One region of the Pseudomonas sp. KH_024_B2 genome, then DNA from elsewhere that is predicted to be linked to it. Evidence: predicted binding sites of a transcription regulator. Region 1 holds the regulator's gene; each other region holds the start of a gene.
The links. The regulator FliA, encoded in region 1, starts transcription of late flagellar genes. The targets are predictions, from matches to a motif close to CTAAAGTTTNNNNNNNNNNNGCCGNTAA.
Positions count from the first base shown of each region.

Region 2: flgM (flagellar biosynthesis anti-sigma factor FlgM) is a predicted target of FliA. The motif match lies at 8,504-8,531, and genes of this name have one in related genera.
Region 3: AC3I0A_RS21715 (flagellar protein MotY) is a predicted target of FliA. The motif match lies at 1,813-1,840, and genes of this name have one in related genera.

Region 1 covers NZ_CM174502.1:4,100,219-4,110,405, reverse strand. The annotation lists gene flhF (flagellar biosynthesis GTPase FlhF) at 1-508, shown strand, start outside; gene fleN (flagellar synthesis regulator FleN) at 628-1,458, shown strand; gene fliA (RNA polymerase sigma factor FliA) at 1,455-2,195, shown strand; gene AC3I0A_RS19080 (chemotaxis response regulator CheY) at 2,364-2,735, shown strand; gene AC3I0A_RS19075 (protein phosphatase CheZ) at 2,757-3,545, shown strand; gene AC3I0A_RS19070 (chemotaxis protein CheA) at 3,576-5,825, shown strand; gene AC3I0A_RS19065 (protein-glutamate methylesterase/protein-glutamine glutaminase) at 5,875-7,002, shown strand; gene AC3I0A_RS19060 (flagellar motor protein) at 7,002-7,742, shown strand; gene motD (flagellar motor protein MotD) at 7,758-8,645, shown strand; gene AC3I0A_RS19050 (ParA family protein) at 8,696-9,484, shown strand; gene AC3I0A_RS19045 (CheW domain-containing protein) at 9,521-10,187, shown strand, end outside.
Region 2 covers NZ_CM174502.1:1,354,539-1,364,725, reverse strand. The annotation lists partial or broken gene AC3I0A_RS06400 (hypothetical protein) at 61-171, opposite strand; gene AC3I0A_RS06395 (multidrug/biocide efflux PACE transporter) at 990-1,430, opposite strand; gene AC3I0A_RS06390 (LysR family transcriptional regulator) at 1,520-2,374, shown strand; gene flgE (flagellar hook protein FlgE) at 2,461-3,777, opposite strand; gene flgD (flagellar hook assembly protein FlgD) at 3,808-4,533, opposite strand; gene flgC (flagellar basal body rod protein FlgC) at 4,549-4,992, opposite strand; gene flgB (flagellar basal body rod protein FlgB) at 4,996-5,403, opposite strand; gene cheR (protein-glutamate O-methyltransferase CheR) at 5,772-6,599, opposite strand; gene AC3I0A_RS06360 (chemotaxis protein CheV) at 6,612-7,577, opposite strand; gene flgA (flagellar basal body P-ring formation chaperone FlgA) at 7,656-8,417, shown strand; gene flgM (flagellar biosynthesis anti-sigma factor FlgM) at 8,568-8,894, shown strand; gene AC3I0A_RS06345 (flagella synthesis protein FlgN) at 8,943-9,410, shown strand; gene AC3I0A_RS06340 (flagellar brake protein) at 9,503-10,187, shown strand, end outside.
Region 3 covers NZ_CM174502.1:4,644,501-4,654,687, forward strand. The annotation lists gene AC3I0A_RS21710 (argininosuccinate synthase) at 1-697, opposite strand, end outside; gene AC3I0A_RS21715 (flagellar protein MotY) at 827-1,735, opposite strand; gene pyrC (dihydroorotase) at 1,906-2,952, shown strand; gene rnt (ribonuclease T) at 2,949-3,626, shown strand; gene AC3I0A_RS21730 (peroxiredoxin) at 3,702-4,304, opposite strand; gene AC3I0A_RS21735 (bacterioferritin-associated ferredoxin) at 4,621-4,839, shown strand; gene bfr (bacterioferritin) at 5,039-5,509, shown strand; gene grxD (Grx4 family monothiol glutaredoxin) at 5,608-5,949, opposite strand; gene AC3I0A_RS21750 (molybdopterin oxidoreductase family protein) at 6,074-8,182, opposite strand; gene AC3I0A_RS21755 (hypothetical protein) at 8,320-8,610, opposite strand; gene argF (ornithine carbamoyltransferase) at 9,027-9,947, shown strand; gene AC3I0A_RS21765 (ABC transporter ATP-binding protein) at 9,944-10,187, shown strand, end outside.

The DNA.
Region 1 (10,187 bases):
GGGGCGCATCCTCAATGTCTCCGTGACCCACCTCGACCCGGGCCAGTCCCTGGGGCAGGCGCTCGATCCGCTGCTGCGCAAGCGTGTGGTGTTGATCGATACCGCCGGCCTTCAGGCCAGCGACCCGGCGTTGCGCATGCAGCTGGAAAGCCTGGCCGGTCGCGGGATCAAATCAAAAAATTATCTGGTGTTGGCAACAACCAGCCAAAAACAGGTTCTAACCGCTGCTTATCACAGTTACAAACGTTGTGGGCTGGCCGGCTGCATCCTGACTAAACTGGATGAAACGGCGAGTCTGGGCGAAGTGTTGAGTCTGGCGATCAGTCACGAATTACCCGTTGCCTATCTGACCGATGGGCCGCGGATTCCGGATGATCTGCATTTGCCGCGGCGCCATCAATTGGTCAGTCGCGCCGTGAGTGTGCAGATGCAGGAAGAACCCAGCGAAGAAGCCATGGCTGATATGTTCGCTGATCTCTACCACAGTCCGGCCAAGCGGGTCGGCTGAGGTAATAATGAATAGATTGCAGTGTATCTACATCGATGGTCTGCCATGCATTGTTCCAATGGTGAACGCGCAGCCAGTTATGTGGCCTCCGTCTAAGTAAGACAAGGTAAAAAACGAACATGGGTAGCATGCATCCCGTACAGGTGATCGCGGTGACCGGCGGCAAAGGTGGCGTCGGGAAGACTAACGTGTCAGTGAACTTGTCCCTGGCTCTAGCTGAGCTCGGCCGGCGCGTCATGCTGCTGGATGCCGATCTGGGGCTGGCGAACGTCGACGTTCTGTTGGGACTGACACCCAAACGCACTTTGGCCGATGTGGTCGAGGGGCGCTGTGAGCTGCGCGATGTGCTGCTGCAGGGACCCGGCGGAATTCGCATTGTCCCCGCGGCGTCCGGCACGCAGAGCATGGTGCATTTGAGTCCGGCGCAACATGCCGGGCTGATCCAGGCTTTCAGCGATATCGGCGACAACCTCGACGTGCTGGTGATCGACACCGCCGCCGGGATTGGCGAGTCGGTCGTCAGTTTCGTGCGCGCCGCCCAGGAAGTCCTGCTGGTGGTCTGCGACGAGCCGACCTCGATCACCGATGCCTACGCGCTGATCAAATTGCTCAATCGCGATTACGGCATGAACCGCTTCCGGGTGCTCGCCAACATGGCGCAGAGCCCGCAGGAAGGCCGCAATCTGTTCGCCAAGTTGACCAAGGTCACGGATCGCTTCCTGGACGTGGCCTTACAATACGTCGGTGCGGTTCCCTACGACGAGTGCGTGCGCAAGGCTGTGCAGAAACAGCGTGCGGTCTATGAAGCGTTCCCGCGCTCGAAGTGCTCGCTGGCGTTCAAGGCTATTGCCCAGAAGGTCGATACCTGGCCGCTACCTGCCAATCCTCGTGGGCATCTGGAATTTTTCGTCGAACGGCTGGTGCATCAGACAGCGGGTCCTGTTCTATGACAGCCAGCGGTTACAACCTTTACAAGACGTCGGCGCGTGACAGCCAGTACGAACTGATCGAGCGCTATGCGCCACTGGTCAAGCGTATTGCCTACCACTTGCTGGCGCGCCTGCCGGCCAGTGTTCAGGTCGAGGATCTGATCCAGGCCGGGATGATCGGCTTGCTGGAAGTGTCGACCAAATACGACGCCAGCAAGGGCGCGAGTTTCGAGACTTACGCGGGTATCCGCATTCGTGGCGCGATGCTCGATGAAGTGCGTAAAGGCGACTGGGCTCCACGTTCGGTCCACCGCAATACCCGGATGGTCAGTGACGCAATCCGCTCAATTGAAGCTAAAACCGGCCGTGACGCTAAAGATCATGAAGTTGCGGCCGAACTCCAATTGAGTCTCGATGATTATTACGGGATTTTGAACGACACCCTGGGTAGCCGCTTATTCAGTTTCGACGATCTGTTGCAGGACGGCGAGCATGAAGGGCTGCACGAGGATGGCGCGAGTGCTCATCTCGAGCCGTCGCGTGATCTGGAAGATGAACGTTTCCAGGCTGCGTTGGCGGACGCGATTGCCAATTTGCCGGAGCGTGAGCGACTGGTGTTGGCGCTGTACTACGACGAAGAGCTGAACCTCAAGGAAATCGGTGAGGTCCTGGGGGTCAGCGAATCGCGGGTCAGCCAGTTACACAGCCAGTGCGCGGCCCGTTTACGGGGGCGTTTGGGGGAGTGGCGAGCGCGCTGACAGGCAGTGTGGGGACACTGCGAACGAGGTTGGTACGGCATTTTGCTGCACCGGTCACGGCCCGTTGTAATCCATACAACCGTTGAGTGTTACGCCTAATTGATTGAATGGCGCGTTCAGGTGCTGCGCGCGTTTTAAGACTGCTTGGAGGTCGAATTGGACAAGAATATGAAAATCCTCATCGTTGATGACTTCTCAACGATGCGGCGGATCATAAAAAACCTGTTGCGTGACCTTGGGTTCACCAACACGGTCGAGGCGGATGACGGTACTACCGCGATTCCGGTCCTCAACAGCGGGAGCATCGACTTTCTGGTAACGGACTGGAACATGCCCGGCATGACCGGTATCGATCTACTGCGCCACGTGCGTGCCGATGAAAAGCTCAAGCACCTGCCGGTGCTGATGGTCACGGCCGAAGCCAAGCGCGAGCAAATCATCGAAGCCGCTCAGGCCGGTGTGAACGGCTATGTGGTCAAACCATTCACGGCTCAGGCGTTGAAAGACAAGATTGAAAAGATCTTCGAACGCATCGGTTGATGAGTCCGCCACGGGGGAGCTATGGAGCATAACGAAACTTCACAGGGCGATTTTGAATCGACCCTGAAAAAACATGCCCGCGAACTGGTCGACAGCCTTGAAAAAGGCCGGTTCGGCGATGCTGTGCAACTGATCCATGAGCTCAACCAGACTCGTGATCGCGGCCTGTACCTGGAAGTCGGCAAGCTCACCCGCGAACTGCATAGTGCAATCGTCAATTTTCAGATTGACCCGAATATGCCGCAAGCCGAGGAAGTTTCACAGATCACGGATGCCACTGAGCGCCTGTCCTATGTGGTCAGGCTGACCGAGGCTGCGGCCAACCGCACCATGGACCTGGTCGAGAACAGTACCCCGCTGGTCAACGGTCTGAGCAACGAGGCTCAGGCCTTGAGCGAGGACTGGGGGCGGTTCATGCGCCGCGAAGTCGGTGCGCAAGAGTTCCGCGAGCTGGCCCGGCGGGTAGAGGGTTTTCTGACCCGTAGCGAGCAACAGACTCGCGTCGTGTCGAGCAATCTCAACGACATCCTGCTGGCTCAGGATTACCAGGACCTCACGGGTCAGGTGATCAAGCGCGTGACGCAACTGGTCACGGAAGTCGAAAGCAATCTGCTCAAACTCGTGCTGATGGCCAGTCAGGTCGACCGGTTTGCGGGCATTGAACATGACCACGAATCGATCCTCGCAGAAAAAGATCCGCAAAAACATCTCTCTCAGGGTGAAGGTCCGCAGATTCATGCCGATAAAAGAGCAGACGTTGTGTCCGGTCAGGACGATGTGGACGATTTGCTATCCAGCCTTGGATTTTAGGTTTTTAGACCTGTTAGGAGCACACCCTTAATGAGCTTCGGCGCCGATGAAGAGATCCTTCAGGATTTCCTGGTTGAGGCCGGCGAGATTCTTGAGCAACTGTCCGAGCAACTGGTCGAGCTTGAAAGCCGGCCAGATGATGCAGACTTGCTCAACGCAATTTTTCGCGGTTTTCACACTGTAAAAGGGGGCGCCGGCTTCCTCCAGCTCAACGAGCTGGTGGAGTGCTGTCACATCGCCGAGAACGTCTTCGACATCCTGCGCAAGGGTGAGCGTCGCGTCGACTCGGAATTGATGGACGTGGTTCTGGAAGCGCTGGATGCGGTGAACGGCATGTTCACCGAAGTGCGCGAACGCAGCCCGATCACGGCTGCCACGCCTGAATTGCTGGCGGCTCTGGCCCGTCTGGCCGAGCCGCAAACCGAGGCTGCATCCGCTCCGGTTGCCGACATGGTCGAAGAACCGGCTGGCGAAAGCGAATCGGGCGACATCACCGATAACGAGTTCGAACAACTGCTGGACTCGCTGAACGCCGTCAAGGCACAGGCCGAGGCTCCGACGGCTGCTCTTCTACCTGCCAGCAATGCTGCGGCCAGTGATGAAATCACCGATGCCGAGTTCGAGTCGTTGCTCGATCAGCTGCACGGCAAAGGCCAGTTCGCCGTCGATGCGGTGGTCGCAGCACCCGCTGCACCAGCTGCTCCGAAAGCGGCAGGCGACAGCTCCGATATCACTGACGACGAATTCGAAGCGCTGCTCGATCAGTTGCACGGCAAGGGCAACTTTGCCGTTGATGCGCTGGAATCGGCCATTGCTTCGGCACCGGTCCCGGCTGCGCCAACCGCTGCAGCTGTCGGCAGCGATCTGATCTCCGATCACGAGTTCGAATCGCTGCTCGACGAATTGCACGGCAAGGGCAAGTTCACTGAAGTTGGCACCGCTACCGGCGCCAGCGCTTCGGTTGCGGCGCCGGTTGCCAAGGCTGTTGCACCGAAACCCGTCGCCAAAGCGCCCGAGCCTAGAGCCGAAGCACCGAAGCCTGCTGCAGCCGCTGCGACGGCTGCGGCCCGTGCCCCGGCCGCGCCACCTGCGGAAAAACCGGCCAGTGAAGCCGAGACCACCGTGCGGGTCGATACCGCGCGGCTGGACGAGATCATGAACATGGTCGGCGAATTGGTGCTGGTGCGTAACCGCTTGGTCCGTCTAGGCCTCAATAGCGGCGACGAAGCCATGTCCAAAGCCGTGTCGAACCTCGACGTGGTGACCGCCGACTTGCAGACCGCGGTGATGAAAACCCGGATGCAGCCGATCAAGAAAGTCTTCGGCCGCTTCCCGCGACTGGTTCGCGACCTGGCTCGTCAGTTGAAGAAAGAGATTGCCCTGGAGTTGGTCGGCGAAGAAACCGATCTCGACAAGAACCTCGTCGAGGCCCTGGCCGACCCGCTGGTCCACTTGGTACGCAACTCGGTCGACCACGGTATCGAAGAGCCGGCTGAGCGCGAAGCGATGGGCAAACCCCGCAGCGGCAAAGTAATTCTGTCCGCTGAACAGGAAGGCGACCACATCCTGCTGTCCATCTCCGATGACGGCAAGGGCATGGACGCCGATGTTCTGCGCGGTATCGCCGTGAAGAAAGGCCTGATGGACAAGGATGCGGCGGACCGTCTCAGCGAGACCGATTGCTTCAACCTGATCTTCGCTCCGGGGTTCTCGACCAAGACCGAGATTTCCGACGTCTCCGGGCGCGGCGTGGGCATGGACGTGGTGAAAACCAAGATCGCCCAGCTCAACGGCACCATCAATATCTACTCGACCAAGGGCAAGGGCTCGAAGATCGTCATCAAGGTCCCGCTGACCCTGGCGATCATGCCGACGCTGATGGTCATGCTCGGCAACCAGGCCTTTGCTTTCCCGCTGGTCAACGTCAACGAGATTTTCCATCTCGACCTGTCGCGCACCAACGTGGTCGATGGCCAGGAAGTGGTCATCGTGCGCGACAAGGCGCTGCCGCTGTTCTACCTCAAGCGCTGGCTGGTCGCCTCCGCCGCTCACGAAGAGCAGCGAGAAGGCCACGTGGTGATCCTTTCGGTGGGCACCCAGCGGATCGGCTTTGTCGTCGATCAACTGGTCGGTCAGGAAGAAGTGGTCATCAAGCCATTGGGCAAGATGCTCCAGGGAACCCCGGGCATGTCCGGCGCCACCATTACCGGTGACGGCCGCATCGCCTTGATTCTCGATGTCCCGAGCATGCTCAAGCGTTACGCCGCGCGGCGAATTTGATTCTGGCAGAGCGGGGCGGTTTTGCCCCGCTCTGCCTAACGGAGTGTTTATGGTAGTCAAGGTCCTGGTGGTGGATGATTCGGGTTTTTTCCGCCGCCGCGTCTCGGAAATTCTTTCAGCGGATCCGAATATCCAGGTCGTCGGTACGGCGACCAACGGCAAAGAGGCGATCGATCAGGCGCAGGCATTAAAGCCGGACGTGATCACCATGGACTACGAGATGCCGATGATGGATGGCATCACGGCAGTGCGGCACATCATGCAGCGCTGCCCGACTCCGGTATTGATGTTCTCCTCGCTGACCCATGAAGGCGCTCGCGTTACCCTCGACGCGCTGGATGCCGGCGCGGTGGATTTCCTGCCGAAGAATTTCGAAGACATCTCGCGCAATCCCGAGAAGGTCAAGCAACTGCTGTGCGAGAAGATCCACACCATTTCGCGCAGCAACCGTCGTTTCAGTGCTTACAGCGCTCCGGCGCCACAGCCTGTCGCTGCGCCCGCACCGTCACCTGCTGTCAGCAGTTTTGGCAGCAGTGCGCCTGCGCGTCCCGCGCCGGTGCCGATTCCTGCCCGTGCGCCGGCGGCCGGCCCGAGCTCGCCGGCACCGAAACGCAAAGCCTACAAACTGGTCGCGATCGGCACCTCTACGGGCGGCCCGGTCGCGTTGCAGCGTGTGTTGACCCAATTGCCGGCCAACTTCCCGGCGCCGATCGTGCTGATCCAGCACATGCCGGCGGCCTTCACCAAGGCGTTCGCCGAGCGTCTGGACAAGCTGTGCCGCATCAGTGTCAAGGAAGCCGAGGATGGCGACATCCTGCGTCCAGGCCTGGCGCTGCTGGCGCCGGGTGGCAAGCAAATGATGATCGATGGCCGTGGCGCGGTGAAAATCCTTCCGGGCGACGAGCGTCTGAATTACAAACCGAGCGTGGACATCACCTTCGGTTCGGCAGCCAAATCCTACGGTGACAAAGTTCTGGCGGTGGTGCTCACCGGCATGGGCGCCGACGGTCGTGAAGGCGCACGTCTGCTCAAGCAGGGCGGCAGTGCGATCTGGGCCCAGGATGAGGCCAGCTGCGTGATCTACGGCATGCCGATGGCCATAGTCAAAGCGGACCTGGCGGATGCCGTGTACGGCCTGGACGAGATTGGCAAGCATCTGGTCGAGGCGTGCCTCTGATGGATGTTTTAAGCCTTATCGGGATCATCCTGGCGTTTGTCGCCATCATTGGTGGCAACTACCTGGAAGGTGGTCATCTCAGTGCGCTGGCCAACGGCCCGGCGGCGCTGATCGTATTGGGCGGTACTGTCGGCGCCGCGTTGTTGCAGTCGCCGATGAGTGCCTTCAAACGCGCCATGCAGATCCTTGTCTGGATTCTGTTTCCGCCCCATCTCGATCTGGCCGGTGGCATCGATCGCGTGGTGAACTGGAGCCTGACCGCCCGCAAGGAAGGTTTGCTGGGTCTTGAAGGCGTGGCCGATGCCGAGCCCGACGACTACTCGCGCAAAGGCCTGCAGTTGTTGGTCGACGGTGCTGAACCGGAAGCGATCCGCAGCATCCTCGAGGTGGATTTCTACACCCAGGAGAGCCGTGACATCGACGCTGCCAAAGTCTTTGAAAGCATGGGCGGTTATGCGCCGACCATCGGCATCATCGGTGCGGTCATGGGCTTGATCCATGTCATGGGCAATCTGGGCGACCCTTCGCAACTGGGCAGCGGGATCGCCGTGGCTTTTGTCGCGACTATCTACGGTGTCGCCAGTGCCAACCTGGTGCTGCTGCCGATTGCCAGCAAACTCAAGTCGATCGCGGTGCGTCAGTCGCGTTATCGCGAGATGTTGCTCGAAGGCATTCTGTCGATTGCCGAAGGTGAGAACCCTCGTTCCATTGAGTTGAAGCTTCAGGGCTTCATGGACTGATGGGGGTAATGGACCATGGCACGTCGTCGCCAACCTGAAGAACACGTCAACCACGAACGGTGGCTGGTGTCGTACGCCGACTTCATCACGCTGCTGTTCGCCTTCTTTGTCGTTATGTATTCGATCTCTTCGATCAACGAAGGCAAATACAAAGAGATTTCCCAGGCACTGATCGGCGTGTTCAACGACCCGCAGCGCACTCTCAAGCCGATACCCATCGGTGACGAGCGCCCCAAGACAGTCACGCCGGCCAAACCCTTGGTCAAGGACAGCGAGCAGACTGACGCTGGCATTGCTCAGGCGAGTAACGATCCGCTGAAATCCATCGCCGATGACATCAGCGCGGCGTTCGGTGACCTGATCAGCTCCAGGCAGATGACCATCCGCGGCAATGAGTTGTGGGTCGAAATCGAGTTGAACTCCAGCCTGCTGTTCGGTAGCGGTGACGCCATGCCCAGTGATATCGCGTTCAACATCATCGATAAGGTGGCGAAGATTCTGAAACCCTTCGACAACCCGATTCACGTCGAAGGTTTCACCGACGATCAGCCGATCCGCACTTCGCAATACCCGACCAACTGGGAACTGTCGTCGGCCCGCTCGGCCAGTATTGTGCGCATGCTCGCCATGGAAGGGGTGAATCCGGGGCGCCTGGCTTCGGTCGGCTATGGCGAATTCCAGCCGGTGGCCAATAACGCGACCGTCGAAGGCCGGGCGCGCAACCGCCGCGTGGTGCTGGTGGTGTCACGCAACCTCGATGTACGCCGCAGCCTGACCGGTACCGGAACCGCCAATGCCAAACCCGATGCCGCATTGAAGCGTGCTGGCACACAAACTGCACCCACGCCTGTAAAGTCGCCGGGACGAGAGAGCGCCGTCAATTCTCCGTCGCCAGCCCTGTAACTTAGCGCCATTTCCCGGTTGCGCCTGTTAGACCGGGAGGAAGGATCTGAATGAGAGTCTGGGCAGTCGCCAATCAAAAGGGTGGTGTTGGAAAAACCACTACTTCCATCGCTTTAGCCGGTTTGCTGGCTGAGGCGGGCAAGCGCGTGGTCGTGGTCGATCTCGACCCCCACGGCTCGATGACCAGCTACTTCGGCTACGATCCCGACAGCCTGGAACATAGCAGCTACGACCTGTTCCTGCACAAGGGCAGCGTGCCGGCGGGGTTGCCCGCTCAACTGCTGCTGTCGACCAGTGACGAACGCATTTCCCTGCTGCCTTCCAGCACCGCGCTGGCCACCCTTGAGCGTCAGTCGCCAGGGCAGAGCGGCCTGGGTCTGGTGATCGCCAAGAGCCTCGCGCAGTTGTGGCAGGATTTTGATTACGCGGTGATCGACAGCCCGCCGTTGCTCGGTGTGCTGATGGTCAATGCCTTGGCGGCCAGCCAGCAGTTGGTGATCCCGGTTCAGACCGAACACCTGGCAGTCAAAGGCCTCGAGCGCATGGTCAACACCCTGGCGATGATCAACCGTTCGCGCAAGCAAGCGTTGCCATTCAGCATCGTGCCAACCCTGTTCGACCGCCGAACCCAGGCTTCCATGGGCACGTTGCGGGTGCTGCGCGACAGGTACCCCGAAGACATCTGGCAAGGCTACATTCCGGTCGATACCCGCTTGCGCGATGCCAGCCGGGCAGGGTTGACGCCCTCCCGATTCGACGGCAAAAGCCGCGGGGTTCTGGCCTATCGGGCGTTGCTCAAACACCTGCTTGCCCAGCAACTCGTTCCGCAGGTGGCTTGAGATGACGCTTATTTCCAATGCGGGAGTGGTGTTCCAATGAACCGTCCTGTGAAGATTACGACCCGGCCGCAACTGGCGCTGCAGTCTTATCTCGACGCGTTGTTGCAGGACGCGACCGAAGCGCTTGAGCTGACGCCCCAAGCGTTGCCTGAGGTCGTCGACCTGCTGGACACGCTGGATGAATTCGAAGCCGCCGTGCTTGAAGAGCGGACTCGCGATGCGCAGCCGCAAAGCGTGGTCGCCCCGGTTGTAGCTGCCGCCGTGCAGGCGCCGACGCCAACCGCTGCGCCGGTGCTGGAAGTGCCTGCACCGATTCTCGCCCCGGTTGAACGGGCCGCGCCGACGCTGCAAGCGTTGGTCCCGCCGGTGGTCGAAGTTCATCTGCCGCCGAGCAACACACCGCCGCCAGTGGAAAACGATGGCCGTCCGTCATGGGCTGCCGAGCCGTTCGAGTGCCTGCTGTTCGATGTGGCCGGTCTGACGCTGGCAGTGCCGTTGGTGTGTCTGGGCTCGATCTATTCGCTGGCCGGTCACGAGCTGACACCACTGTTCGGTCAGCCGGAGTGGTTCCTCGGGATTCTGCCGAGCCAGGCCGGCAACCTCAAAGTGCTGGATACCGCGCGCTGGGTCATGCCCGATCGCTACCGCGATGATTTCCGCCAGGGCCTGCAATACGTGATCTCGGTTCAGGGTTATGAATGGG
Region 2 (10,187 bases), 2.7 Mb from region 1:
CGCAACAGCCAACTTGCCCAGTTCATCCTGACGGTCGCTCGCCACGCGCTCGGCAAACCGACCCTGGCTGAGCTGCGCAACGTATTCGATCAACTTGCGGATCGGCTCCACCAGATTGCGGTTGACCAGCCACAGGCTGAGCAGACCGATCAACAGACCCGAGGCCAGCATCACCACAATCCCCAGCAGCACGGTGCGATCGGCATCGGCACTGATCAGGATCGATTGCTCGGTACCCTGCTTGCGCAGTTCGCTGACCAGTTCACTCATTTGCTCGCTGGTAGCGCGGTCCACGCCTTTGACCGCGTGGTCACCCGCAGTCGGGTCCGCACCGGCGGCAACGTACGCGTCACGGCCCTTCTGGTAGGCCGTGCCCAGTGCACGGTGTTCTTCGCGCAAGCGTTCGATGCGAGTCTTGAGTTGCCCGTCGATCCCTGACTGGTTCGCCAACTGGCCAAGAATGCCCTGGACGTCCCGTTGACGGTCTTCGAATTGAGTCCAGTATTTACTCAAGTCTTGCGGTTGCTTGCCACGTAGCAGGACGTTCTTCCACTCCTGAACCTGCGCCTTGAATTGCAGGTTGGCTTCGTCGATCAGTTGCGAGGTGTGCAGCGGGCCCTCGATCAGGTTGCGATAGTTCTGAACACCGCTGGAAAGAAAGTGAAAGCAGGCCAGGGCGATCAACAGCATCGCGAACAGGCTGCCGCTCAGCAGTGCCAGGATTTGAGCTCTCAGGGATTTGTGCAGAAACATCAAGTGGGATCTCATGACAGGGATGGAGCACGCCACAAAGGGGGCATGTATGACGTACGAACATCCCTGTCAGCGCCTTTGGCTCACGACCAAAAACGAGGAACTCAATGTAAGCGCTATCGGCGCCGCAGAGGCGTTCTTGAATCGATCCGATCACCGGTCAATGAGCAAATCCATCGCTCTAATGCCAACAGAACGTCGAACACAAAACCTGTCCGCCAGACTAGAGATTTATGTTATTCGCGACATAACTCTCGACGCAGCATCACCCTCTCCCGCACCACGTCATACGCCCAGTGGTAGACGTAGGTATACGGCAGGAAAAACAGCAACACGCCGAGGTCCAGAATCAGTGCCTGCAACAGGCTGATGTTCAGCCACCAGGCTATCAGCGGCACGCTGACCGCCACCAGACCGCCCTCGAACAACAACGCGTGCAGCACGCGAGTCCAACTGCTCTGAGTCATGCCGAGGTGCTTGAGCAAGCGGTCGAACAGGCCGTTGAACAATACGTTCCAGCCCAGGGCAATCAGGCCGATGGCGATGGTCGCGACACCCATGTCGACGACTGGCTTGTCCATCACCCAGGCGAGCAGCGGGGTACACAACAGGACAGCGAGCAGTTCGAAACCGGTGGCCTGGAAAATACGTTCAGTGATGGATTTATTGGTGCTCATGGCTGGGCTCCCTAAGTGACGATGGTTGCCATCATCACCTTCGAGATCGATACTTCATAACCAATAACCATCGATCAAGGCGATAGTTCATGGCCTCTCACGAAGTGTTACTGGCCTTTGTCCAAGCCGCGACCCAAGGCTCGTTCTCCGCGGCCGCACGCAAACTGGGCAAGAGCCAGTCGACCATCAGCGCGGCCATCGCCAGCCTGGAAATCGATCTGGACGTGATGCTGTTCGATCGCAGCAGCCGTAAACCGGGCCTCACCCCCGCCGGGCACGTGATGCTGCAGCGCGCCGAAGACATCCTTGCCGCCACCAGCCGGCTGGAAATAACCGCGAGCCAGCTGTCACAAGGCTTCGAACCGAAGCTGACCGTGGCCATTTCCGACACTTATCAGTCCGACCGTTTCGAGGCGAGCTTGAGCGCGTTCGAGCAGCGTTACCCGGACCTGGAACTCGAATGCCTGATCGCCGAATGCGACGATCTGATCGCGCTGGTCCAGCGTGGCCGGGCGCAGATTGCCTTCGCCGAGATGCAACCGAACTACCCGGCAGACCTTGCCAGTTCGACAGTCGACGAACGCACGGAAATTGCTCTGTTTGTGTCTCGCGATCACCCACTGGCGGCGCTGAAGAAGGTCGACAAAGACACCTTGCAACAACATCGTGAGTTGCGTCTGGCGACCATCATCAACCCTTATGAGAACCGCGCTCAGGGCCGGGTCTGGTCGGCACCGAGTTATTTGATGCTGCTGGAAATGGCTCAAGGCGGGTTCGGCTGGGCACCCCTGCCACGCTGGCTGGTGGGCCGCTTTGGCGCCGGTTCGCTTCAGGAACTCAAGGTGCGCGGCTGGCCGCGACCGGTGGCGGTGGATGCGCTGTGGTCGCGTCTGCATCCGCCGGGACCGGCGGGGAGTTGGTTGTTGGGGAAGATGCTGGAGTGATACCGCTTGTAGAACTTGTTTAGCAACGCCCACAAAAAACCCCTGCATCGAGGGGCTTTTTGTGAAGCGCTATCAACCAACCGGCATCAGGTCATCTGGATGATGGTCTGCATGATGGTGCTTTGGGTCGAGATGGTCTTGGCGTTGGCCTGATAGTTACTTTGCGCCTTGATCAGGTCCACCAGCTCGTTGGTCAGGTTGACGTTGGACTCTTCCAGAGAGTTGGAAACCACTGAACCCAAAGTGCCAACTTCCGGTGCATCGTAGCCCGGGATACCCGAGGCGAATGTTTCTTTCCAACCGCTGCCGCCAACCGCCTGCAGACCTTGTTCGTTGGTGAAACTGGCCAACGAAATCTGACCGATCGCCTTGGTCTGGTTGTTGCTGAAGTTGGCGAGCAGAACACCACTGCCGTCGATGGTCAGGTTGGTGATCTGGCCAGTGGCATAACCATCCTGAGCAGGAATCGAACGAGCGGTATCGGCGTTGAACTGGGTGGTGTTGGTCATGGAAATCGTGACGCCAGCCGCGTTGGCGTTCGCGCCGTTGGCCGTCCATACGCCGTTGGTCACTGTGCCGGGAACCCAGTTGCTCAGTACCAGATTATTCCCGGTGTTAGGGACTAGAGAAGGCGGCGTAATGACCGAGACAAACTGACCCGCAGAGTCGAAGTTTATGGTCGAAGCCACTGGAGCGACAGCCGTTGGGTTACTGCCTGTCGCATCCGGATTGCGACCGTCGACCAAGGTGTAGGTCTTCCAGGTATTAGCCGCCGTCTTCACCATGTATTGATCCATGGTGTGCTGGTTACCCTGACTGTCAAAGATCGGGGTACTGAATGACTTGGTATAGGTATCGGTGTCGGTCGGATCGAAGGGCAGCGTCACCTGATTGATAACAGCCGCAGTCGAGTTCAGGTTGATGGTCGACGAAACGGTGCTGGTGGTCTTGGGTGCCAGATTGGAAGTATCGATCCGCAGGTCAGTCAACACGCCGTTGATGATCTTGCCATTGGCATCCGCAGCATAACCTTGCAGGCGAGCGGTGCCGCTGGAGTTGGTGACGTAGCCGTCCTTATCGGTCTTGAAAGTACCGGCGCGGGTGTAAGTCAGCGAGCCGCTATCGCTCAGGACGAAGAAACCGGAACCCTGGATGCCCATGTCCAGGACATTGCCAGTGTTGTTCACATCACCCTGGCCGAACTGCTGGGAAACGTTGGCCAGGGTTACGCCGTTACCGATGGTCTTGCTGCCCGAGCCCAGCTTGGTGGCCGAGTAGACGTCGGCGAATTCCGCACGGGACGATTTGAAGCCGGTGGTCGCGACGTTGGCAATGTTGTTGCCGGTAACGTCCAGTTGTTTGTTGGCTGCATAGAGACCGCTAAGGCCGATATTGAAAGACATATTCCACTCCTTGTGCCGCGTTAGTCGGCTCTATAGGCCAATAGTTTGTACTTTGGACAGGGCAACAGCGCCCAGGCCTGCGAGGTTGAGCATCATCTCGCCGCCGGTCTGACTCAAGGTCACGCTGTTGACGGTCGCAGGCAGATAGGTGACCAGGTCGGTCGCGGTGTCATCGATGGAAGCACTGGCCTTGAAGGTGTAAGTACCCGGATCGACCTTCGTGCCCGCCGTGTTGGTGCCGTCCCAGACGAAGGTGGCATTGCCCGCGGCCTGACTGCCCAGATCGATGGTCTTCACCGCATTGCCATCTTTATCGGTGATGGTCACGGTAGCGCCGGCAACCGACGCCGGGATCACCGCCGTGCCCGTCAGGCTCTTGGTCGTGTCGACATAGGTCGATCCGGTTTGTACAACCACCGAACGCCCCACCAACGAAGACGCCTGCAAGGCCTGCGACGACTTGAAGCTGCTGGAAATCGCGGTGACCGAGTCGTTCAGGGTGGTGATGCCCTCAAGGCTGCTGAACTGTGCCAGCTGAGCCACGAACGCGCTGTTGTCCTGCGGATCGAGCGGGTTCTGGTTTTTCAGCTGGGTCACCAGCAATTGCAGGAAAGCGTCTTTACCTAATGCCTTATCACCGGTTGTACTGCTGGTCGCAGCCGCCAAACCATCAGTGGTGGTACTGGTTGCGGTCTTGGAGGAGTTGGCGAGAATCTGGTTGAGAGTCAGGCTACTGGTGGAATCGGTAACAGCCATCTGAGTCGCCCCTTATCACTGACCGAGGGTCAGGACCTTCTGCATCATGGTTTTGGCGGTATTCATCATTTCTGCGTTGGTCTGGAACGAACGACTGGCGGAAATCATGTCAGCCATTTCCTCAACCACGTTGACGTTTGGGTAGTAGACATAACCCTTGGCGTCAGCAGATGGGTGGCTCGGCTCGTAACGCGCTTCGAGGTTGCTCTGGTCTTCGACCACTCCCAGCACCTGCACGCCCTGGCCGGCGGCATCCTGGTTCTGGAACAGCGAATCGCTGCCACCGCTCTGGCCGCCCTGGAACATGGTGGCGAACACTGGATGACGGGCGCGATAGGTCTGGTCGATGCTCGAAGAGACCGTTTCGGCGTTGGCGATGTTACTGGCGACGGTGTTCAAGCGAGTGGTTTGAGCACTCATGCCGCTACCGGCAATATTGAAAACACTGGCTAGCGACATGGATTACTCTCCGCGCAGGGCTGACACCAGCCCTTTGAATTTGCTGTTGAGCAGCGTGAAGCTGGCCTGGAAGTTGACCGCGTTTTCCGCGTACGCTGATTGTTCAAGCTGGGCGTCCACGGTGTTTTGGTCAATCGACGGTTGCATCGGCGTGCGATACAGCAACGACTCGTCGCCATTGCCCAGACCTTCGGCTTCGATATGACGGTTATTGGTCATGTTCAACGCGAAAGTGCCGCTCTTGGTCTTTTCATTCTGCGCGGCAAGCACGGCAGAGAAGTCCAGATCCCGAGCCTTGTAGTTCGGGGTGTCGGCGTTGGCAATGTTGTTGGCCAGAACTTCGGCACGCTGAGCGCGAAAGCCCAGAGCCTGTTCATGGATACCGAGCGCTTTATCGAAGCTGATGCTCATGTCGGGTGACCTTTGGGTGACCGGTTTTTTCGTACGAGGAACATAGCAAGCGTCGTGCCAATTTACCAAAGGCCATAAACCGGGGCTTTGCGGGCATCGGCAAGGCGGCAATGCCAGAAAAGCGGCAACTGATTTCCGCCGCCTGCCGCTTTTCTGCCGCTGCTCACAGTCGGGAGAACAACACCTGACCCTGTGGGAGCGAGCTTGCTCGCGAAGGCGTCGTGTCAGTCGACATCTGCTTTGACTGGCATACCGCATTCGCGAGCAAGCTCGCTCCCACATTGGATAGGTGTGGTCCCGAGGGAAATTGGCAGACATAAAAAAACGGGAGCCCCCTGAGGACTCCCGTTTTGGTGTAGCCGGCCAAATCACTTCGCCTGGTAAATAATCCCCGGGCTGCACTGGACCATCTGGTAGTGATCCGGCAAACCGTTCAGCGCTTCGGAGGCGCCGAGGAACAGATAGCCGCCCGGCTTCAAGGTGCTGTGAATCCGCAGCAGGATGTCCTTCTTCACCTCGGCGGAGAAGTAGATCAGCACGTTGCGGCAGAACACGATGTCGAACTTGCCGAGGCTCGCATAGCTGTCCAGCAGGTTGAACGAACGAAACTCCACCCGACTCTTGATCGGCGCCTTGATCGCCCAACGGCCCGCCCCTTTGGGGTCGAAGTAGCGCTGCAGCCGCTCTGGAGAGAGGCCACGACCTAGAGCCAGGCTGTCGTATTCGCCGGTCTTGCAGTTGTTCAGCATGGTGCCGGACAAATCGGTGGCAACGATCTGCACCCCCATTTTCAGCTGACCCATGTTGGTCCGCTCGAACTCATCGATCGACATGGACAACGAGTAAGGTTCCTGCCCCGACGAGCACGCCGCCGACCAGATTCGCAGGCGCTGGCCAGGGCTAGCCTTGATCGACTCGGGCAGCGCCTTGTTCTTCAAGACTTCAAACGGGTAGGTGTCACGAAACCAGAGGGTTTCGTTGGTGGTCATGGCGTCCACCACCATCTCGCGCAAACCGCTGCGCGGCTGGGTCTGAATGCGCTGAACCAGCTCACCCAAGGATTTGATACCCTGCTGTTCCATCAGTTTATTGAGACGGCTCGACACCAGATATTGCTTGTTCTCACCGAGCAAAATGCCACAGGCTTTTTCCAGGAAGACCCGGAACTGTTCGAAATCCAAATTACCCGTAGACAATGATGCCGCCTCTTAAATCGTATTGACCGCCAGGAGCAAACGCTCCTGGCTGATATCTGCTGCCTTGATCCGGTCGACTACCCGGGATGCCAGGTCATCAGGACGGAATTTGGCAAGGAAGTCATCGGCACCGACTTTCTTCACCATCGCCTGATTGAACACGCCTGACAACGAAGTATGCAGGATGATATGCAGCTTTTGCATGCGAGGGTCATTGCGGATCTCGGCCGTGAGGGTGTAGCCGTCCATTTCAGGCATCTCGATGTCGGAAATCATCATCACGAATTCTTCTTCCGGCTTCTTGCCCTCGTCGACCAGCTTGCGCAGGTAATCCAGCGCCTGTCGGCCGTCATTCAACGCGACGACCTCGACGCCGATCGTCTGCAGGCAACGGGTGATTTGCTTGCGCGCCACCGACGAATCGTCAACCGTCAGCACCCGCAGGGAAACCGCCTTGTGCCGGGTTTCAACGTCCACCACACCCACTGAAATGGTTTCCGGGGTTGGCGACACTTCAGCCAGAACCTTCTCGACATCGATGATTTCGACCAACTGATTGTCGACCCGGGTCACCGCCGTCAAGTAATGATCGCGACCCGTGCCCTTGGGCGGCGGATGGATCTCCTCCCAGTTCATGTTGACGATGCGCTCGACCGACCGGACCAAAAAGCCCTGGGTCTTGGTGTTGTACTCCGTGATGATCACGAAGGGATTGCTTTGATCTTTCAACCCGCCCGAGCCGGTCGCCATTGCCAGATCAAGGATCGGAATGGTCGCCCCCCGAATATTTGCGACACCGCACACAACAGGACTGGACTTGGGCAACAGGGTCAGCTTGGGGCATTGCAGCACCTCCCGAACCTTGAACACGTTGATCCCATACAGCTGCTGGCCGTCAAGACGGAACAACAACAGCTCAAGGCGATTCTGCCCTACCAGTTGCGTGCGCTGGTTAACCGAATCCATTACACCAGCCATGCCCAGACTCCTACACCAATGCTTAAGATCCGACGCACATTCATCACTAAACGGCACGGGGCTTGCTTTTTAACCGTTATGAACGCCAAAACGACATTTTTCCGACGCCTGACCGCAAACTACCGCAAATTACTCTGCGCGCTGTCGGCCGTCTGCCTGTTCAACGCTGGCAGCCCTGCCCTTGCTGATTCGGTTACCTTGCCTGATCTGCTTATCGGCGTCACTCAAGGCTTTCTTGAGTTCACCGTTGAAGATTATTTGGCAACCAGCCAGACGCAAGGACGCTACGAAATCCAGGTCAACCAGCTCGACCCTCGCTTGCGCCTGCCGGTATGCGACAAGGAATTGACAGCGACGCTGGAGAGCCCGGCTCAACCTTTGGGTCGCGTCACCGTACGGGTGCGCTGCGACGGAGCGTCTCCCTGGACGGTCTTCGTGCCCGCTCAAGTGCGCCTGTTCCGAGAGATCGTGACCACCACTCGCCCCCTTAAACGCACGGGGATCATCAATCCCGAGGACGTCACCCTGCGCGAGCGGGACATCAGCCAGATCAACCAGGGCTATCTGACGTCTGTCGATCAAGCCATCGGGCAGAAACTCGTCCGACCCATGGTCAGCGATCAAGTCATTACCCTTGTCCACCTGGAACAAGCGGAGGTCGTGCGCAAAGGTGATCAAGTGGTGATCTCCGCCCGCAGCGGTACGCTCAATGTGCGAATGCCCGGCGAAGCCCTGTCCAATGGAGGCATGAGCGAACAAATCAAGGTCAAGAATCTGAACTCTCAACGGGTGATCAAAGCGCGTGTGACCGCGCCAGGCCAGGTGGAAGTCGCCTTGTAGGAAACTGGCGCTATGCTCGGGTGTTCCCTAAACTGTGCCTCAAGCAAGGCAGGTGCCGACGCGCGCCGGCTCATTGATAATTGAGCCTAAAGTTTTTCCGGGTATGGCCGAAAACATGGCAAGCGTCCAAATACCCAGAGGTTCTCCATCATGATCATCGATTTCAATCGATTAAACAGCTCCCCCACACTCACAGGCAGTACGCGTACCAGCGGCAGCAAGGAAACCGGCGACGCCGGCAAATCCGCGCCGGTGAATACCCCGACCGAACAGGTCAGTACCAGCCAAAGCGGGGAATCGGTCCACCTCAGCGATGAGGCTCAACAGTTGCAGAAGGTCACTGACAAGCTGCGCGATCAACCCGCTGTCGACAACGCCCGTGTGGCCGAGTTGAAGCAAGCGATTGCCGATGGCAGCTATAAAGTCGACAGCAACCGTGTAGCCAGCAAACTGCTCAACTTCGAAGCCCAGCGCTAGCCAATGGCCTGCGCCAGGCTTTTGGACGCTTAAAACCCAAGGCCAGCCATGCACGACACTCATTTACTGCAACTGATCACTGACGACTTTGCTCCTGCGGAGCACCTGCTGGAGTTGCTGCAAGCCGAATCCCTGGCGTTGCACGGTCGCGACATGCCACTGCTCGAAGATATTCTCGCGCAGAAACAGGCCCTGATCATTCTGCTTGAACAGCATGGCCGTTTACGCAGCCAGATTCTCGTCAGCCTCAACCTGCCGGCCAATCGCAGCGGCCTGGAACAGCTTGCCGGGCAATCGTCCATTGGCAACCAGCTGCTGACTCAGAGCGATGAGCTCAACCAGCTTCTGGCCAAATGCCAGGCAGCCAACGAACTCAACGGTCGCTCGATCCAGGTTCAGCAAGCCACCACCGCCAATCAGTTGAAGATCCTCACCGGCGGCGAACCTCCTGCCCTTTATGATGCCCGCGGATCAACCTCCAGGCTGGCGAAGCCGCGCCCACTCAGTCAGGCTTGAAATCAGAGATAAATGCGCTCTATCAAGGCGCGAAACATGCTGGCAAAATGCCGGCTATTGCGTGTCGTATTTTGCCTGGAGATTGATGAACCGTGTTCAATGCCCAAAACGCGGAAGATGCTCCGCAGCCACCGAAGGTGCTCACTACCCCTTTGGAAATCGCCGCCAACCTGCGGCTGCTGCAAGAGAGCCATGATCCACTGATCATCACTTTCCATGAGCGCACTCAGCGCTTTCAGAGCTATCTGGTCGAAGTCGATCGAGACAGCAGCATGATCGCCCTGGACGAAATGATTCCTCGCGACGGCGAGCGCTTTTTGCTCAATGGCGAAGCGTATCGCGTCGAGGGCTTCCACGACGGCGTGCGGATCGCGTGGGACGGCAATGGCTCGCTGACGATCGACGAATCCAATGGCGGTCGCTGCTATCGCGGCGCAATGCCTGTCGAAGTGGTCTATCACCAGCGGCGCAATGCCTTTCGTGCAGCGCTGAAACTGGCTCAACTGGTCAACATCGAACTCGGCGGCGAAAAACTCAAAGCCCCGGTCAACGGCAAGCTGCTGGACATTTCGGCCACCGGTTGCAAGTTGCGCTTTGATGGCGATATCTCCGACCGCCTGCAACTGGGCGAGGTCTACGACCGCTTCATTGCCGCCCTGCCCTTCGGCAACATGACCGCACCGGTCGAATTACGCTATCTGCATCACGAAGAGCGAATCGACACCACCTTCGCCGGGGTGCGCTTCCACAACATGAGCGGCCTGGTGCAACGGCAGG
Region 3 (10,187 bases), 540 kb from region 1:
CGACGATATCGCCGTTGCGGTAGGTCAGTTCCAGGTATTGCGCCTTGTCAGGAGCCTTCTCCGGGGAGACGGTCCAGCGCCACATGTCTTCTTCGTGCTCGGTCCAGGTGTCTTCCAGCACGCCGCCTTCATAGGAGATGTGCAGCAGGTTGGCATCCATCGAGTACGGGGATTTTTTCTTGCCGTGACGCTCGATCGGGATGTTGTGCTTTTCAGCGTAATCCATCAGCTTTTCACGGGAGAGCAGATCCCATTCACGCCACGGAGCAATCACTTTGACCCCAGGCTTCAACGCATAGGCACCCAGTTCAAAACGAACCTGGTCGTTACCTTTGCCGGTTGCACCATGGGAAATGGCGTCGGCGCCGGTTTCGTTGGCGATTTCAATCAAACGCTTGGCGATCAACGGACGAGCGATGGAGGTACCCAACAGGTACTCGCCTTCGTAAACGGTGTTGGCGCGGAACATAGGGAAAACGAAATCGCGGACAAACTCTTCGCGCAAATCGTCGATGTAGATCTCTTTCACGCCCATGGCTTGTGCCTTGGCGCGTGCAGGTTCGACCTCTTCGCCCTGACCCAGGTCAGCGGTGAACGTCACCACTTCACAGTTATAAGTATCCTGCAGCCACTTGAGGATCACCGAAGTGTCCAGGCCGCCGGAATACGCCAGAACGACCTTGTTTACGTCCGCCATGCCATCACTCCACCGGGTTGTACGGAAAGCCTTTGATTCTACCGTTCAAACCAATAAATTTACAGAGGCGCGACAGCTTATGACGACGAAGCGACAGATTATGTCGAGTGCGCGACGACTACAGCCGTTTCAGGAAGTCGCCGCCGCATTGCTCGCGGAGCTGACCTGTGGAGCCGGCTTTTCGGTGGGTGCAACACGCTCGAGGTGAACATTGACCCGGCGATTCTTCGCTCGATTGGCGGGATTGGTATTGGGTGCCAAAGGATAGCGCTCACCGTGGAAACGCATGATGATTTGCGACTCCTGGACGCCGTTGACCTTGAAAAAATCCATCACCGCCAAGGCTCGACGCCGCGACAGATCACGATTGGTCAAACGATTGCCGCTGTTATCCGAGTGGCCGTCGAGCTCGATGTGATTGACGCTCGGATCAGCCTTGAGGAACTCCAGCATGACCTGCAATCTGGCCTTGGCCTGCGCATCAAGGTCGATGCCACCGCCTGGAAAGCCGACTTCGGCCTGCTTCACTTGATCGAAATTCATCGGCAACAGCTTGGCAGTGCACGCCTGATAATCGCTATAGGCCTTGTTGAACTTGACCGGTAACAAACGAACTTCAGAAACGCCACCCTCCCGAGAGTAATGGCGAACCACCGGGCTGCGGCCGTCCAGCAAGCCATTGAACAGTCGACCGGCCTGCACCTGCGAACTGTTGAACAGCACATCGCCACTGCCGGCCCTCACCGCCCCCAGATTGATATCACCGCGCCCCGGCTGCCAGGGTGCAGCGGCCGCCAACAAGGTCGCCGAGCCACCACCGAGCGTCGAGTTGTAGGCCTTGAGGCGGAACGTCGCCTGCTCGCCAGCACGCCGCACGAACTCACCGGAACCAAAATCGGTAATGGGCTGGCTCAGGCGGCACTCGAATTTGTCACCATCGACCTTCCACTCGATGCTTTCCAGACGCGTCTGGAAAGTCACAGCCATCGCGGGCAGGCAGGCAAACACACTGAGCAAGGCTAAATAACGCTGGCGCACGGGAGGCTCCATTGGCTTCTACACAAAAGACCGACACGCGTTTACGGCATATCAGTTGTTTACAGCACACCTATGGGATATCGGAAGCTTGCTGCAAAACTTGATAGCGAGTGCCTGAGAGAGTCTTTTCCGGTAGCATTCCCCTCAGTTTGACCCGCCTGGAATCCCCAATGTCCGACCGCCTGACCCTGCTGCGTCCCGACGACTGGCATATACATCTTCGCGATGGTGCTGTGCTACCCAATACTGTTGCGGATGTTGCGCGCACCTTTGGCCGCGCCATCATCATGCCCAACCTGGTACCACCGGTGCGTAACGCCGTTGAAGCCGATGCCTATCGCCAGCGTATTCTCGCTGCGCGCCCGGCCGGCAGCGTTTTCGAACCACTGATGGTGCTCTACCTGACCGATCGCACGGAGCCTTCCGAGATTCGCGAGGCCAAGGCCAGTGGTTTCGTGCACGCCGCCAAGCTCTATCCGGCCGGCGCGACCACCAACTCGGACTCTGGCGTTACCAGCATCGACAAGATCTTCCCTGCACTTGAGGCCATGGCCGAAGTCGGGCTGCCCTTGCTGATTCACGGTGAAGTCACTCGCGGCGACGTCGATGTCTTCGACCGTGAAAAACTGTTCATCGACGAACACCTGCGCCGGGTCGTGGAACGCTTCCCGACACTCAAGGTGGTGTTCGAACACATCACCACCCGTGAAGCCGTGCAGTTCGTCAACGAGGCCCCGGCCAACGTAGGCGCGACCATCACTGCTCACCACCTGTTGTACAACCGCAACCACATGCTGGTTGGCGGGATTCGCCCGCATTTCTATTGCTTGCCGATCCTCAAGCGCAATATCCACCAGGAAGCACTGCTCGACGCCGCCACCCGTGGCAGCGAGAAGTTTTTCCTGGGTACCGATTCGGCCCCGCATGCTCAACATGCCAAAGAAGCGGCGTGTGGCTGTGCCGGTTGCTACACCGCTTATGCTGCGATCGAGATGTATGCCGAAGCCTTCGAACAGCGCAATGCACTGGACAAGCTCGAAGGTTTCGCCAGTTTGCATGGCCCGCGCTTCTATGGCCTGCCAGCGAACACCGATAGCATCACCCTGGTTCGCGAAGAATGGACCGCCCCGACCAGCCTGCCCTTCGGCGAGCTGTCTGTAATCCCGCTGCGCGCCGGTGAAAAACTGCGCTGGCGCCTGCTGGAGAAACACTCGTGAGTGAAGACCATTTCGACGACGAACAAGACGGCCATAACGGCGGTGGCGGCTCTCGCCATCCAATGGCAGCCCGGTTTCGTGGTTACCTCCCGGTAGTCGTCGACGTTGAAACCGGTGGTTTCAACTGTGCCACCGATGCCTTGCTGGAAATTGCCGCGGTCACCATCGGCATGGACGAAAAAGGCTTCGTGTTCCCTGAACACACCTACTTCTTCCGGGTAGAGCCTTTCGAGGGCGCGAACATCGAAGCAGCCGCTCTGGAGTTCACCGGGATCAAGCTCGATCATCCGCTGCGCATGGCTGTCAGCGAAGAAACGGCCCTGACCGATATCTTCCGCGGCGTACGCAAGGCTCTGAAGGCCAATGGCTGCAAACGCGCGATTCTGGTGGGGCATAACAGCAGCTTCGATCTGGGCTTCCTCAACGCCGCTGTCGCGCGCCTGGACATGAAGCGCAACCCGTTTCATCCGTTCTCCAGCTTCGACACCGCGACGCTGGCCGGTCTGGCTTATGGTCAAACCGTGTTGGCGAAGGCCTGCCAGACTGCCGATATCGACTTCGACGGTCGCGAGGCCCACTCGGCACGCTACGACACCGAGAAGACCGCCGAGCTGTTCTGCGGCATCGTCAACCGCTGGAAACAAATGGGCGGCTGGGAAGACTTCAACGACTGATCGGGTCGCCTGAAAATATCCCGCCCATAAAAAAACCGGCCTCAGAGGCCGGTTTTTTTATGCCTGACGCCTGGTTTACAGCTTGCCAGCGTTCTCGGTCAGGTAAGCAGCAACGCCTTCTGGCGAAGCAGTCATACCTTTGTCGCCTTTTTTCCAGTTGGCCGGGCAAACTTCGCCGTGCTCTTCGTGGAATTGCAGAGCGTCGACCAAGCGGATCAGCTCTTCCATGTTACGGCCCAGCGGCAGGTCGTTGATGATCTGCGAACGGACAACGCCTTTGTCGTCGATCAGGAACGCGCCACGGAAAGCCACGCCGTCTGCGGACTGAACGTCGTAGGCTTTCATGATTTCCTGCTTGATGTCGGCAGCCATGGTGTATTGAACCTGGCCGATGCCGCCATTGTTCACAGGGGTGTTGCGCCATGCGTTGTGGGTGAAGTGCGAGTCGATCGACACCGCGACCACTTCAACGTTGCGTGCCTTGAAGTCAGCCATGCGGTTGTCCAGAGCGATCAGCTCGGACGGGCAAACGAAGGTGAAGTCCAGTGGGTAGAAGAACACCAGGCCGTATTTGCCTTTGATGGCCGAGGACAGGGTGTAGCTGTCTACGATCTCGCCATTGCCGAGTACGGCCGGTACGGTGAAATCAGGGGCTTGTTTGCCTACGAGTACGCTCATTGGATATCTCCTGGTGTAATAACGTTGAAGAACAGGGTTCGTACCAGCCTGCCACCCTCAGGCGACAGCCCTGTGACACGAACCCGCTTCGCAAGGACCGGCCATCATACACTGCGTTTTTAACCTGTCCTTAGCGGTTTTTTTTCGAGACAGGTAAAAAGCCGCTGCTATATTTTCCTCATGGAGACGTGAGAGGAAACCGTTCGTCAGTCACACGCCCTTATGACGAAAAGCTTTCAGAAACCACTTTGACAATCATTCTCGTTAACATTAAGATCCATCGCAATCGAGTCACAACCAGCGACGGTTTTCACTTATGTATGTCTGCCTCTGCACTGGCGTCACCGACGGTCAAATCCGCGATGCAATCTATGAAGGTTGCTGCAGCTATCGGGAAGTACGTCAGGCCACCGGCGTTGCCAGCCAATGCGGCAAATGCGCCTGCCTTGCCAAGGAAGTGGTTCGTGAAACCCTGACCAAACTGCAAAGCAGCCAGGCAGCGATCCCCTACCCTGTAGAATTTTCTGCCGCTTAAATAACGTATTTTAAAGAACCGGACTTAGCGTCCGGTTTTTTTATGTCTGGAAATCAACTGCTTAGCACCGCGATGCGGAACAAAAACATTCTTATTCCGATTAATTTTCATATATTATTCAATAACTTAGGTTTGACACTAGTAGTTGCGCGGCTCAAACTATATTCATATACCGCGAATATAGGGCAGGATTCCCATCATGAAAGGCGACGTTACAGTCATCCAGCATCTCAACAAGATTCTTGCCAATGAGCTGGTCGCGATCAATCAATACTTCCTGCATGCACGCATGTATGAAGATTGGGGCCTGGGCAAGCTCGGCAAGCACGAATACCACGAATCCATCGACGAAATGAAGCATGCGGACAAGCTGATCAAGCGCATCCTGTTCCTCGAAGGCCTGCCGAACGTACAAGACCTCGGCAAGCTGCAGATCGGTGAACACACCAAGGAAATGCTTGAGTGCGACCTGCGCATCGAGAGAACCGCCCATGCCGATCTCAAGGTGGCCATCGCTCACTGCGAAGTGACCGGCGACTTCGGCAGCCGTGAACTACTGGAAGATATTCTTGAGTCTGAAGAAGAACATATCGACTGGCTGGAAACCCAACTGGGCCTGATCGATAAAGTCGGTCTTGAGAACTACCTGCAATCGCAGATGGGCGAGTAACCTGGCGCCCTGCTCTCGATACAACAAAAGTCTCGATGCAACAAAAAGCCCCACCCTCTTTCGAGAGGCGGGGCTTTTTGTTGTCAAATCACCAGCGATCAGGCTTCGGTCTTGTTCGCTGCGGCTTTTTCGACAGCAGCTTTGATCGTGGCCTGCAATGAACCGTCGGCGGCCATTTCAGTCATGATGTCGCTACCGCCGACCAGCTCACCACCGACCCACAGTTGCGGGAAGGTTGGCCAGTTGGCGTATTTTGGCAGGTTGGCGCGGATTTCCGGGTTCTGCAGGATGTCCACGTAAGCGAACTTCTCACCACAGCCCATAACGGCCTGAGCGGCTTTCGCGGAGAAGCCACACTGTGGGGCATTCGGCGAGCCTTTCATGTAAAGCAGAATGGTGTTGTTGGCAATCTGCTCTTTAATAGTTTCGATAATATCCATGGAGCACCTCGGCTGAACTTTCCGACTCAGTTGTCGGCACGGTGGCGCATTGTAACGGAAAGCCGAGCGCTATGCTCGGCCTCCCCGACAGGCACTCATTATCGCAGAAATCCCTGCGCTACACTCAGGCCGTCGCCACCTTGACCGGCACGCCGTTCAACGCCGCGTTGCCGGAAAGCTCATCCAGCTGTCGCTCATCCGTAAGGTCATTGGCGCTGGCACCCGGCTGGCCAGTGGCAATTCCCATCTGCACCCCAGGCCGTGCATGGCCCCAACCATGGGGCAGACTGACCACGCCCGGCATCATCTCGACGCTTGCCAGCACTTCGACCTCGATGGCTCCGACCCGCGAGCTGACACGCACTCGCTGCCCATCACTGAGGCCGCGACTGGCCAGGTCATCCGGGTGCATCAGCAATTGATGACGCGGCTTGCCTTTCACCAGGCGATGGTAGTTATGCATCCAGGAGTTGTTACTGCGTACATGCCGGCGCCCGATCATCAACAGTTCGTCAGGCAATGGTGCTTGCAGCGCGGCAAAGCGCTCCAGATCAGCCAGAATCACTGCAGGCGCCGCCTGAACGTGCTGATTCGCGGTCTTCAAACGCGGCCCGAGATTCGCCTTGAGCGGCCCCAGGTCGATCCCATGGGGATGGTCGAACAAGGTCGCAACGGACAACTTATAGGTCGAAGCATCGCCATACAGGCCGGCACGCAGCCCTCGGTCGATCATCTGCGCCGGGGAAATGGTCGGTTTGAGCTCTTTGCCGGTCTTCGCCGCAAAGGCTTGTGCCAGGCCGACAAATATTTCCCAGTCGTGCAATGCACCTTCAGGCCTGGCCAGAATCGCCCGATTGAAACGACTGACATTACGCACCGCGAACATATTGAACGTGGTGTCGTAGTGATCGTTCTCCAGCGCCGAGGTCGATGGCAGGATCAGGTCGGCATAGCGGGTGGTTTCGTTGATGTACAGGTCGATGCTGAGTATGAACTCCAGCCCGTCCAGCGCCTGCTCCAGTTGCCGGCCATTGGGCGTGGACAGCACCGGATTTCCGGCGACCGTGATCAGCGCTCGTACCTGGCCTTGCCCTTCAGTGAGCATTTCTTCGGCGAGTGCCGACACCGGCAGCTCGCCGCCATATTCCGGACGCCCCGAGACCCGGCTTTGCCAGCGATTGAAATGTCCACCCGAAGTCGAAGCCACCAGGTCCACCGCAGGTTCCGTACACAGCGCGCCGCCGACCCGATCGAGATTGCCGGTCAGCAGATTGATCAACTGAACCAGCCAGTGGCACAAGGTGCCGAATGACTGAGTGGAAACCCCCATGCGGCCATAGCAGACGGCTTTGTCTGCTGCGGCGAAATCCCGCGCCAACTGACGGATTTGCCCGGCCGGGACGGCGCAGAGTGCGCTCATCGTCTCGGGTGTGAAGCGTCTGATTGCCTGGCGGACCTCGTCCAGACCCTCTACCGGCAAATGGCTGTCGCGGGTCAAGCCTTCATCGAACAAGGTGTTGAGCAAGCCGAATAACAGCGCCGCATCGCCACCCGGACGGACAAACACATGTTGATCGGCGATGGCCGCCGTTTCGCTGCGCCGTGGATCGACCACTACCACCTTGCCGCCCCGCGCCTGGATCGCCTTCAAGCGCTTCTCCACATCCGGCACGGTCATGATGCTGCCGTTGGAGGCTAACGGGTTGCCGCCCAGAATCAGCATGAAGTCGGTGTGATCGATGTCCGGAATCGGCAGCAACAAGCCATGGCCGTACATCAGGTGACTGGTCAGGTGATGAGGCAACTGGTCGACCGAGGTGGCGGAAAAGCGGTTGCGGGTTTTCAGCAGGCCGAGAAAGTAATTGCTGTGGGTCATCAGCCCATAGTTATGCACGCTGGGATTGCCCTGATAGACCGCCACGGCGTTCTGTCCATGACGCTCCTGAATCGCCCCGAGTCGCTCGGCTACCAGCGCAAACGCCGCCTCCCACTCGATAGGCTGCCATTCGCTGCCGACCCTGAGCATGGGTTGGCGCAGGCGGTCCGGATCGTTCTGGATATCCTGCAGCGCTACCGCCTTGGGGCAGATATGACCGCGACTGAAGCTGTCCTGCGGATCACCCTTGATCGAGGTGATCTGCACGCCAGCGCCGTCGACCGCAGTGGTTTCGATGGTCAAGCCACAGATGGCTTCACACAGGTGGCAGGCACGGTGATGGAGAGTCTTGGTCATGGCCAGTCTCTATTATTCGAAGCAGCCAGCCTCAGGCCGCGAGAACAAAACTATGGCGCCTGACCGGCCACCGCGCCAGAGACGTTCATCTTGTGAATCCAGAGGCATCAGGCCAGCCGATACCGGCCAGCCAACATTCAGCCCATTGGAAGCCCGGACGGCCTCTGCAACTGAATGTCCTCGATGGTTTCGATCTGCTCATGGGCCAGGTGGATCCCGGTGAGCTCGCCGATCAATCGCCAGTGCTCGTCGAGCCCGGTGCTGACGGTCGCCATGCGGTCGATCATGCGCCGCCCCGCGGCCTTGGTCACTTCGTCGTCACTGCGCAGCAACTCGAAAGACATCGAGGTCACAGCCGCGGTGAGGTGAGTCAGGGAGCGTGCAGTCAGCCCCAGTAACTCCATTAATTGCTGCTCTTTCGACTCCACTCCAGAAACTCCATGTATCGCTTGTGACATCTTTATAGCCCAGCACCTGGCATTAGGAAATGTTTGAGCTGGGCCAGCCTGACCGATCCTGCCTGCAAAAAACCCGGCTAACCGGTCAAAAACCGACTGTTACTGCACTTTGCCCATCCCGGCTGATTGCCAAGCCGCGCGCGGGCAGTGTACAAATGTCGTGCTGCAGTCAGGAAACAGGCTTCAAAAGCGCTACCGCGACATCCTCGTAGCACCTCTGAACTCCCCTAAGAACAGTAGCCTATTGGTAAGACGCGACATTTAATGTCAAGATCGCGCCTTCCCCTATTTCGTCGCCCCGTGCGGCTTTCGCCGCAGGTCTCGCCCGTTTTTCAATTAAACAAGGCTTTGAGTATCTGCGGTCTGTTGCAAAAAGGTAGTTAATGATGAGCGCAAGGCACTTTCTCTCCCTGATGGATTGCACGCCCGAAGAGCTGGTCAGCGTGATTCGTCGCGGCATCGAGCTGAAGGACCTGCGCAATCGCAGCGTACTCTTCGAGCCATTGAAAAACCGCGTTCTCGGGATGATTTTCGAGAAGTCCTCGACCCGTACCCGCCTCTCCTTCGAAGCCGGCATGATCCAGCTGGGTGGCCAGGCGATCTTCCTCTCGCCGCGCGATACTCAATTGGGCCGTGGCGAGCCGATTGGCGACTGCGCCATCGTCATGTCGCGCATGCTCGATGCGGTGATGATCCGTACCTTTGCCCACAGCACCTTGACCGAATTCGCCGCCAACTCCCGCGTACCCGTGATCAACGGCCTGTCCGACGACCTGCATCCCTGCCAATTGCTGGCTGATATGCAAACCTTCCTCGAACACCGTGGTTCGATCCAGGGCAAAACCGTTGCCTGGATCGGCGATGGCAACAACATGTGCAACAGCTATATAGAAGCGGCCATTCAGTTCGACTTCCAGCTGCGCATCGCCTGCCCGCAAGGTTACGAACCGAACCCGGAATTCGTCGCCAAGGCCGGCGATCGCGTGACCATCGTCCGCGACCCTCGGGATGCGGTGCTCGGCGCTCACCTGGTCAGCACTGATGTCTGGACCTCCATGGGCCAGGAAGAGGAAACCGCCAAGCGCCTGGCGCTGTTCAGCCCCTTCCAGGTGACTCGCGCCCTGCTCGATCTGGCTGCACCGGATGTGCTGTTCATGCATTGTCTGCCGGCTCACCGCGGCGAGGAAATCAGCCTCGACCTGCTCGACGATCAGCGCTCTGTCGCCTGGGATCAGGCGGAAAACCGTCTTCACGCACAAAAGGCTCTGCTCGAGTTTCTGGTCGAGCCGGCGTATCACCACGCATGAGCCATCCATTACTGCTCAACCTGCATAATCTGGCCTGCGGCTACCAGGACCAACGGGTTGTGCAGAACCTCAACCTGCACCTCAATGCTGGAGATATCGGTTGCCTGCTCGGCTCGTCCGGTTGTGGCAAGACCACCACCCTGCGGGCGATTGCCGGTTTCGAGCCAGTGCACGAAGGTGAAATCCAGCTGGCCGGCGAAGTCATCTCCAGCGCCGGCTTCACCCTGGCGCCGGAGAAGC